One region of the Bacillus sp. GM2 genome, then DNA from elsewhere that is predicted to be linked to it. Evidence: riboswitches for the same ligand, from Rfam matches in the RefSeq annotation. Region 1 holds a riboswitch; each other region holds the start of a gene.
The links. Region 1 has a riboswitch for S-adenosylmethionine ahead of ACVC9U_RS03460 (MetQ/NlpA family ABC transporter substrate-binding protein). Riboswitches for the same ligand answer to the same signal wherever they lie in the genome.
Positions count from the first base shown of each region.

Region 1 (3,274 bases):
ACGCAATCATGAAGAAGACGGCGTACAGCATCGCATTCGCGAGAAAAACATACGTAAATGAAAAAGAAGCGACAATTCCGCCGAGCGCTGAGCCAACTGCCACACCTGCATTTTGGGCCACGTATACAGCGTTGAACGGCTTTCTGCCGCCTTCCGGCCAAACTGATCCGGCCATTGCATAGCATGCCGGAAAAACGATCCCTGATCCAAAACCGGCCAACGTTAAGAAAAGAATGTACTGGAACCAATCGTGAAAAAAGACGAGGCCAGAAAGGCTCGCAAACGTGATCACAATTCCAAGAACAACCGTTTTAAATCCGCCGATTTTATCGAATAGATATCCCCCGAACAGGTTGCCCAGCACATTTGCCCCTGAGTTCAGCATCAGCACAAATCCGGCCGCTGTCAGCGACTTTCCCAAATGCTGATGGATATAGATGGTATTCAGCGGCCATAAAAAAGATGCCCCTGTGACATTGATAAACATTCCGATGACCAATAGCCATAATGTGCGCGGCATAGCGTTTCCTTCTTTCTCTTTAGCATTCCCTCTAGATTCTATTCGTTTTGCCCATTTTTTTCAATTGACACGATTTCGATTTTCAACATAAAAAACCCCCTTTTTAAAGGGGGAATTTTTTTATGATTGCGTCATCCATTTCGGCTTTCCGAAGCCGGCGAATTCCCGATCGATCGCATCTTCGAAAGCTTTGGATTTTACCGCTTCTTTGAGATCTTTGGCGAATGGCTTGTCTTTGTTTTTTTCATCCACTACCACTTGATTGCGGTAGCGGTCAGGCATGTTCTCAAGCGCCAGCGCGTCCTGCAGCTTCATATTGGCGGAGAGAGCGAAATTGCCCGGGACAGCCGCGATATCCAGGTCATCGACAGCTCTTGGAAGATTGGCGGATTCAAGCTGTTTAAATGTCAGCTTTTTCGGATTTTCTGCAATATCCTGCACAGATGCTTTCAATGTGTCGACATCGCTTTTCAGCCGAATCAGCCCCTGATCCTGAAGCGTTAAAAATGCCCTGGCGGCATTGGCCGGATCGTTTGGCACAGCCACTTCCGCCCCGTTTTTGACATCGTTCAAGTCGTTATATTTGGCAGAATAGAGACCCATCGGAGCGGTCGGCACAGAAATGAGCGCCGCAAGATGTTTATTGTTTTCTTGATTGTATGATTTCATAAAAACCTCATGCTGAAACAAATTGGCGTCGAGTTCGCCTTCGCTTAATGCCGTGTTCGGCTGTACATAGTCGGTGAATTCGACAACTTCAACTTTGTAGCCTTTTTTCTCAAGTTCAGGCTGAATCGCTTTTTTGACCATATCGTAATACGGTCCTGCAGTAGCGCCTATTTTGATCGTTTTGCCGTCGCTTTCGGCATTGTTTCCGCATGCGGCCAGAAGCGCCAAGCTTAGGACCAGTACCAGCGCAGAAGTCCATTTTAATAACTTGTTCATGTATATCTCCTCCTCCAAAATAAAAAAAACTCTTTCAGCGCCTGAAAGAGTTGTTCAACTTATCTTTCAGAATGCGCCTGACATTCTGCTGGATTTAGCACCTTGCTCTGCTGCAGGTTGCTGAGATTTCGCCGGGCCAGTCCCTCCATCTCTCTTTATAAGCTCCATATTCGGTTTTTAAATGATTTCTCTATTTTACGTTTGAATATTTAGATTTGCAAGAAGTTTTTTGGCATAAACATTTTTTTCTTTTTAAGCTAAAATATAGTTATCAAACACGAAAGGAGACGAATCATGGAATCTATCATGCTGATCGGGTTTTTATCCTTCATTTTTTCCATCTGCTATCTTGCCTTTCATTTTATCAAAAGGATCTTTTCTCCAGGCAAAAGGTTTTCCAGAAAACTCTTTTATCCTTGTTTTGCAGGCGGACTTCTCCTCCTGATCATCTCTCTTCCTTATTACGATGAAGAAACATATGCCGTCGATGAGACAAAAACAGAGGACCTGACAACCGAGCTTCAAGAACTGAAAACTGAACACAGCGCTGTGCAAAAGGAGCAAACCGCATTAAAGCAGCAGCTCAATCAAGCAAACGAAAAACTGAAGGCAGTCAAAACGGAGAATGACACATTAAAAAAAGAAAATGAAAAACTGACAAAAGAAAAAGACTCGCTTACGAAAAAAACAAAATCGCTGTCAGAAAAACTGGCCAAGGCTGAAGAAAAAAGCGGCAGTGCCGAAGCCACTGTAAAAGAAAAGAACGCCACCGCTCAGGCCGGAACGTCACACAGCGCGCCCGCCGCTAAGAAAAGCAGCGGTGAAAGCAAACAGGAGTGCAAAATCAAAGGAAGCGTCAACCATATTTATCATACACCGGGAAGTACATATTATGACCGCACGAAAAACGTCGCTCGCTGGTTCTGCACAGAACAGGAGGCGCGTGATGCGGGGTACAGACCTCCGAAACGTTAAAAAAGCCGGCATACCGCCGGCTTTTTTTTACAGCTCTCTTCTTAATGCTGTCAGCACGTTCGTTCTTGTCGCTTTAATGGCCGGATTCAAGCCGGAAAGAATGGCGACACCTGCACTGATCAAGGTCGCGATGAGGACAAGACTGACCGGAATGTACGAGAAGGTGATGCTGAGCTCTGCCGCACTCGCTTCTCCTTCTGAAACCGATGATAAAATCACCGGTATAATCATGTTTACTAAAAAGCTGACGCCATATGAAATGATAATACCTAAAACAGATCCTAAGATACCGATATAGGCGCTTTCCAACAGGAACATTTTCCGGATCACGTTCGGGCTTGCCCCGATCGCTTTCATAATGCCGATCTCCTGCGTCCGCTCTGTAACCGCCATAGTCATCGTGTTGAAAATGCCGATCGCTGAAATCAAGACGGCAATGACTCCGACGAAGATCAGACCGATTTTAAAAGCCATGAAAAAAAGATTGATGCTATCGAGTTTTTTCGTTATTGAATCGACGTAGTAGCCTTTATCCTCCAAATCTGTTGTCAGCTGTCCGACATGTTCAAAGTTATCCGCGTAAACCGAGAGCGTTTTTTCGATCGTGCCGTTGTCTTTGTCCGCCTTCAGAAAACCGGTGATGTCTTTTTGCATGTCGTTGCTGACATAGACTGTTGAATCGCTTGCCCATTCATAAGAAGGTTTTTTCGTCACTCCGACAACTTTCAGATCATATGTTTTCGCTTTCCCTTCTTCTCCTGTTTTTTCATCCATTTTTGAGATCTTTAATTCAATTGTTTTGCCGAGAATATCTTCTGCGTATCCTTTTGGTTC
Region 1 is NZ_JBRKSZ010000007.1:479,131-482,404, reverse strand. Features, by position in the region: gene ACVC9U_RS03465 (MDR family MFS transporter) at 1-520, opposite strand, end outside; gene ACVC9U_RS03460 (MetQ/NlpA family ABC transporter substrate-binding protein) at 641-1,465, opposite strand; SAM riboswitch class I at 1,522-1,629, opposite strand; gene ACVC9U_RS03455 (sunset domain-containing protein) at 1,760-2,440, shown strand; gene ACVC9U_RS03450 (ABC transporter permease) at 2,468-3,274, opposite strand, start outside.

Region 2 (3,274 bases), 1.9 Mb from region 1:
GCCCTCTTCCTGATAGATTTTATCCTGTTTCATCAGATGGCCGAGCGCCCTTTTAAATGCTGCTTTGCTCATGTTGAAGCGCTCTTTGATATCCTCCGGGTCGCTTTTATCCCAAAACGGCATCGCGCCGTTTCTCGTTCTCATATAAGTCAAAATTTGTTCTGCATCAACCGACAAGGCATCCTGCTTTCTTGGCAGAAGCGACAGATTAACAGAACCGTCTTCTTTTACTTTGATCACCCTTGCGGTCAGCTTTTCGCCGAGCCTCGGCTCTTCCTTTCGCTCAGAAGAATGGATAAAGCCTCTGATGCCGGTTTCGGAAATCATAAAAGAGCCTGATGCGATCAAGCGGTAGATCGTCCCGGTGAGCTCTTTATTCATCAAACCGGGTGAAGCTTCAGTAAACAGCTCGCTGATCTTATCCTCCGGCGCCGGTTTGGCAAACATCCTTCCGTGCCCCGTGATTTTCAGCATACAGTACAGCCTGTCCCCTTTTTGCGGCCATACTGATTCATACGGCGGGAGATGCTCTGTCGCAACGAGGGCGTCCTTGGAGAGCCCGACATCGACGAAAACCCCCATGCCGCTGACGGCATCAACGACTTCCACCCAGCCGTACTGTTCAGCGCTGATGATCGGCTTTCTCATCGTAGCTGCCAGGCGATCTTCATGATCGACATATAAAAAGACATCGACCTCCTCTCTGTCTTCAATATCCTCGGTGATCTCGCTCTGATGCAGAAGGACCGCCGTTTCGCCGTCCGTCAAAAAGTAACCGTAATCGGCTTTATGATCTATTTTCAATGTTAGCTGCTGTCCTGGTTTCATACTGTTTCTTCCTTTCTTATCCGCCTGTTTTTCTTTTTCTTATTATTCCTCCAATGTTCAAATTATTGCCGGATCGCGGCCAGACAAACCGCTCGATATTGGAAGTTTCACCTTATTCTACTATAATTGACTCATAAGTAAAATGGATGGAGGTTTTTCACATGGCGAAAGAAAGCTCATTTGATATCGTCTCAAAGGTTGAACTGCCTGAAGTTCAAAACGCAATCCAGACCGCTCTTAAGGAAATCGGCACACGCTATGATTTCAAAGGGTCAAAAAGCAGCATCACACTCGAAGGAGACGAGCTCGTTCTTGTATCGGACGACGAATTTAAAATGAACCAGCTGAAAGACGTGCTTGTCGGCAAACTGATCAAGCGGAACGTCCCGACGAAAAACATCGAATACTCAAAGCTTGAGAACGCTTCGGGCGGTACGGTCAGACAGCGCGGAAAACTAGTTCAGGGCATCGACAAAGAAAACGCAAAAAAAATCAATAACCTGATAAAAAAATCGGGTCTGAAAGTTAAATCGCAAGTGCAGGACGATCAAGTCCGCGTAACCGGAAAAAATAAAGACGACCTTCAGCAAATCATTGCGATGGTGAGAGAAGCCGACCTGCCGATTGATGTTCAATTTATAAATTTTCGATAAATTCTTAATTTACTGTTGATTATTCCTCCGATTTTCGGTAAATTGAGTAAAAGTAATCAATAGAAACTGAATAGCTGTTCTTATCAAGAGAGGCAGAGGGACTGGCCCGATGAAGCCTCAGCAACCGGTGAATGAATATTCATGACCAAGGTGCTAAATCCAGCAAGCAGTCTGCTTGGAAGATAAGAAGACGGACAAATGTCGATGAAAAGTCTTCTGCTTCACAGAAGACTTTTTTGTTTATCAAAAATGCTTAAGGGGGAAAACGATGGGTTTTTTGGAGGATATAAAAAGCAAAACGTTAATTGCGGACGGCGCAATGGGCACACTTCTGTATTCCTACGGGATCGACAGGTGTTTTGAGGAACTGAACATCTCCAAGCCCGAAGAAGTGAGACGCGTCCACGAAGCGTATGTACAGGCCGGCGCCGATATCATTCAAACGAATACGTACGGCGCAAACTTCATCAAGCTGTCCAGATACGGACTCGAAGACGAAACAAAACAAATCAACGAAAAAGCGGTCCGTCTCGCCCGCTCCGCCGCCGGTTCTGCTTATGTTCTCGGTACGCTCGGCGGAATCCGGACGTTCAACAAAAACTCGTATTCTCTCGAGGACATTAAAAGAAGCTTCCGCGAACAGCTCTATCTTCTGTTAAATGAGCAGCCGGATGGACTTCTGCTCGAAACCTATTACGATTTAGAAGAAGCGCGCGAAGTTTTAAAGATTGCCAGAAAGGAAACCGAGCTGCCGGTCATTTTGAATGTCTCAATGCACGAAGAAGGCGTTCTTCAGGACGGGACCCCGCTTGCGAACGGCCTGAAGCAGCTGGCATCCCTCGGCGCAGACGTCGTTGGCATCAACTGCCGCCTCGGCCCTTATCATATGATCAGAGCGCTTGAAGAAGTCCCGCTTTTAGAAGACGCCTATCTTTCCGTCTATCCGAACAGCAGCCTCCCGTCCCTTGTCGAAGGCAGGCTTGTTTATGAGACGGATGATGAATATTTCAGGGAAAGCGCGGAGGAATTCCGCAATCAAGGCGCACGGATCATCGGCGGCTGCTGCGGAACGACGCCGAACCACATCAGGGCGATGGCTGAGGCGGTCAAAGGGCTTCCTCCAGTCACCGAAAAGCGCGTGAAAATTAGAAAGAAAGCGGCGCTTGCCGTTCAAAATGAAAGGACAGAGCCCGTTCTTGACGATCTGGCCAAGCAGAAACGGTCCATTATCGTCGAGCTCGATCCTCCAAAACAATTAAACTTTGATAAATTTTTGCACGCCGCTGAGGAACTTCAATCAGCCGGAATCGATGCACTGACATTGGCGGACAACTCGCTTGCCACACCGAGGATCAGCAATGTCGCCTGCGGCGCGCTCTTAAAACAGCGCCTCGATATGAGGTCGCTGATCCATATCACATGCAGAGACCGCAACCTGATCGGCCTGCAGTCCCATCTAATGGGGCTCGATACACTCGGGCTGTCAGACGTGCTGGCGATTACCGGCGATCCGTCGAAAATCGGCGACTTTCCGGGAGCGACTTCCGTCTATGACCTGACATCGTTCGATTTGATTAGCCTGATCAAACAGTTTAACGAAGGCTTGTCATATTCGGGTAAACCGCTCGGCAAGAAAACAAATTTCTCAGTGGCGGCCGCCTTCAATCCGAATGTCAGACACATTGACAAAGCGGTGAAACGGCTTGAGAAAAAAATCGCCTGCGGCGCAGACTATTTCATTTCCCAGCCTGTCTATTCAGAGGAGCAGCTCATCAAAATCCACGAGGAAACAA
Region 2 is NZ_JBRKSZ010000007.1:2,350,153-2,353,426, forward strand. Features, by position in the region: partial or broken gene ACVC9U_RS13030 (CvfB family protein) at 1-848, opposite strand, end outside; gene ACVC9U_RS13035 (YajQ family cyclic di-GMP-binding protein) at 990-1,481, shown strand; SAM riboswitch class I at 1,559-1,670, shown strand; gene ACVC9U_RS13040 (bifunctional homocysteine S-methyltransferase/methylenetetrahydrofolate reductase) at 1,750-3,274, shown strand, end outside.
Region 2: linked by a shared signal. The riboswitch ahead of ACVC9U_RS13040 (bifunctional homocysteine S-methyltransferase/methylenetetrahydrofolate reductase) and the one ahead of ACVC9U_RS03460 (MetQ/NlpA family ABC transporter substrate-binding protein) in region 1 are both predicted to bind S-adenosylmethionine.

Region 3 (3,274 bases), on a different contig from region 1:
TCCTTTTTTTAATCATTGTTCGATCACCTCACTAAAGAGCATTATAGAAGCCAAATATGATCAAACTATGAACAAATCAAGAAGGAATTTTAAATTGTATAAAGGGGCAAAAAAAAAGAGACATGCCGTCATTAGGCATGTCTCAAATATGAGATGTTATTTCCATACGTCTTCAGCGATCTCGACGACATGGCGCAGTTTTTCCCATTGCTGCTCTTCCGTCAGGAGGTTGCCTTCTTCTGTGGAGGCAAAGCCGCACTGCGGGCTTAGGCACAACTGGTTCAGGTCGACGTAGCGGGAAGCCTCTTCGATGCGCCGCTTAATGGCATCCGGGTTTTCAAGCTCACCGAATTTGGATGTGATGAGGCCGAGGACGACCTGCAAGTCTTTCCGTTTGACATAGCGAAGCGGTTCGAAGCCGCCGGAGCGCTCGTCATCAAATTCAAGGAAAAGTCCGTCTAAATTGAGTCCGTCGAAAATCGTTTCAGCAGCCGCATCGTAGCCGCCTTCCGCCACCCATGTTGATTGGAAGTTGCCGCGGCAGATGTGCATGGTGACCGTCAAATCGTCCGGGCGTCCTTCAACTGCTTCATTAATCGTGTTGGCGAAAGACTGGCGCAGTTCATCAGGCTGGCGGCCGAATGCTTTGATCTGCTCATGTCCTTTGTCTGAGAAAAATACCGACCAGGCCGTATCATCCAGCTGCAAATAGCGGCAGCCGGCGTCGTAAAATGCGCGGATCGCTTTTTTGTAAGCCTGCGCGACATCGTGATGGAACTCATCCAGATCCTTGTACGGGCTTTCTCCAAGTTTTCCTCTGAAAAACAGCATATTCGGGCTCGGAATCGTCATTTTCGGCGTATGTGTGCCCGCAATATCATGAAGAAATTGATAATCTTCCAGCATCGGATGGTTTGTAAAATCGACTTTGCTTGTTACTTTGATACCTCGCGGCTTCGTTTCAACATTATGAAATTGAATGCCCTTGTCCGCTGTGTATCCTTCTACGCCATCAAGTCCTTCAAGAAAATCGAAATGCCACCATGACCTGCGGAATTCCCCGTCAGTAACGGCTTTAAGGCCAATTTCTTTTTGCTTTTCGACAATGCGCTTAATCTCTTCGTTTTCGACTTCGCGCAGTTGCTCAGCGCTAATTTCACCGTTCGCTTTTTGAATACGCGCTTTTTTTACGGGCTCAGACCTTAAAAGGCTTCCCACCTGATCAGCTCTGTACGGTCCGATTTTTCTTCCAGGCGTTTGCTTCAGTACATCAGTTGATTGTGTCATGCTTCATCCCTCTTTCTTTATAGACATAAAAAAGCCCTTCCCGATAAGGAAGAGCTTGATATATTCAATCTCCTCCTTATCTTCAAGAGCACGAACATGCTCTTAAGGATTTAGCACCATTCTGTCATAGACAGCGGTTGCCGGGTTTCACAGGGCCAGTCCCTCCACCACTCTTGATAAGGAAAACCTTTTTATGCGATTTTTTTAATAATTTTAATATTAATACTTTTTATAAAAATGTCAATGGTTAATAAAAGAGCATTTTTAATTTATTCGAGTATTTTTCCAGACGGTTTTGTACTTTTTTTGATATTTTTCAATCTCTTCTTCTGCGATTAAACCGGCGGCAGTGCTTTTGATATCGTCATCCTTCAAGGATCGTATAAGTGTCTAAGGCTTTAGATCATATCAAATCGAATCAGCGTGTAATTTTTTTCGTAAAGGCAGCCGTTAAAACAATCAACGAGGTGTTTGACGACTATTTTCCGCTGTTGATCCCCTGCCAATCCGACTCTCCAAATTTTATACGTCACTTAGCATTCTGTTTTCCGGGTCACTAATGCTCAATGATAGAGAAATTGCGCTTTATGATTGTCTTTACCATCAAGATCTTTTATTAATTGATCCCATACTTAATAGGCCCAATCGACTTCTTTTTCGGTTAAGGACAGGATGTGTTGATATGCTTCATATTGGAGCTGTCGATCGTCTGACTCCAAATCTCTAAAATACATGTGAATCGCATTGAATTAGAATATTTTTCAAAAACTGAAACTTTTTATCGAGTTCACCGGTCTATCATGTGTACCTGATTTCAAAGTGGGTATGATAAACAATGAAAGATTAAGGAGGGTTCTTATGAACATAAAAACAGTGTTTAAAGCGTTAGGTATGTTGATGACAGGGATATTGTTTTTTGCGCTGTACAGTGCGGCCGCACTTCCTTCTGCATACGCGGCAAATGAAAAAAAGCCGACGGTCACGAGCCATACTTACAAAAACGTTAAGGCTTTGAAATACCCGCAGGTTTCAAATGTAAGCACCAAATCTCTCCAAAATAAGATCAACAAAGATTTTAAACGTTATATTGAGCAGTCCTACAAAGATTATGTAAAAAACAAGAAAGACGGTCAACAGCACGGATACCAAACCGATTACCAAACGTCCTTTGAAGTGAAATACCGGACCGGCCAAAAGCTGAGCATCCTGACAAGTAATTACGTCTACTCCGGCGGAGCGCACGGAAATACGGCAGTCCGCTCTTTCAACTATGACCTTGCCTCTAAAAAACGGGTGTATTTATCAGACATCCTAAATACAAAATCGAAAATGGATAAGACAAAAACATACATTTACAACTATATTCAAAAACACAGCGACATTTTCTTCCCGGATGTGAAGAAGAAAGACATCGTCCTTGGTAAAAACACGGCTTTTTATTACACAAAAGACGGCATTGCGATCGTCTTCCAGCAATACGATGTAGCCCCTTATGCTGCCGGAAATCCGGTCGTTGCCGTTCCGAAAACGGTGTATCAATAAATAACAGCCCCTGTTTCGCAGGGGTTTTTGTTTTGAGGGAAGAAGGATTGGGGAGGTTTTGGAAGCTCTTTCATAAAGCGGCAGCTGACGGGCATGATTCAGCCCGGCGTCAGTTCGCAGATTTTTTCTAAATCGAACAGCTCGCAGACATAGAACATGCACTGTCGGCCGCTGATGATCTGATATTTTTTAAAAGCATATGTCCGGTCTGCCGAAACAGGTACAAGGTGTGTGAAATGTTTTCCCTGGCAGTCGCCCGTGCTGAAAATTTCACGCCTTGACTCCAGTTCTGCAATGATTTTCCCGATGGGAAGTCTTTCTTCCTGCAAATCTTGTTTGATAGCGGGCGGCAGTAAGTTTGTTTTGACATAGACATAATTATAAGATAAATAATCAGCGCCTGATTTCAAAGAGGAGGTTCTAAACAAGATGTCATCATCGCGTT
Region 3 is NZ_JBRKSZ010000008.1:1,160,740-1,164,013, forward strand. Features, by position in the region: gene ACVC9U_RS20525 (glycosyltransferase family 39 protein) at 1-16, opposite strand, end outside; gene ACVC9U_RS20530 (5-methyltetrahydropteroyltriglutamate--homocysteine S-methyltransferase) at 157-1,287, opposite strand; SAM riboswitch class I at 1,361-1,470, opposite strand; gene ACVC9U_RS20535 (DUF3298 and DUF4163 domain-containing protein) at 2,146-2,829, shown strand; gene ACVC9U_RS20540 (chorismate--pyruvate lyase family protein) at 2,928-3,274, opposite strand, start outside.
Region 3: linked by a shared signal. The riboswitch ahead of ACVC9U_RS20530 (5-methyltetrahydropteroyltriglutamate--homocysteine S-methyltransferase) and the one ahead of ACVC9U_RS03460 (MetQ/NlpA family ABC transporter substrate-binding protein) in region 1 are both predicted to bind S-adenosylmethionine.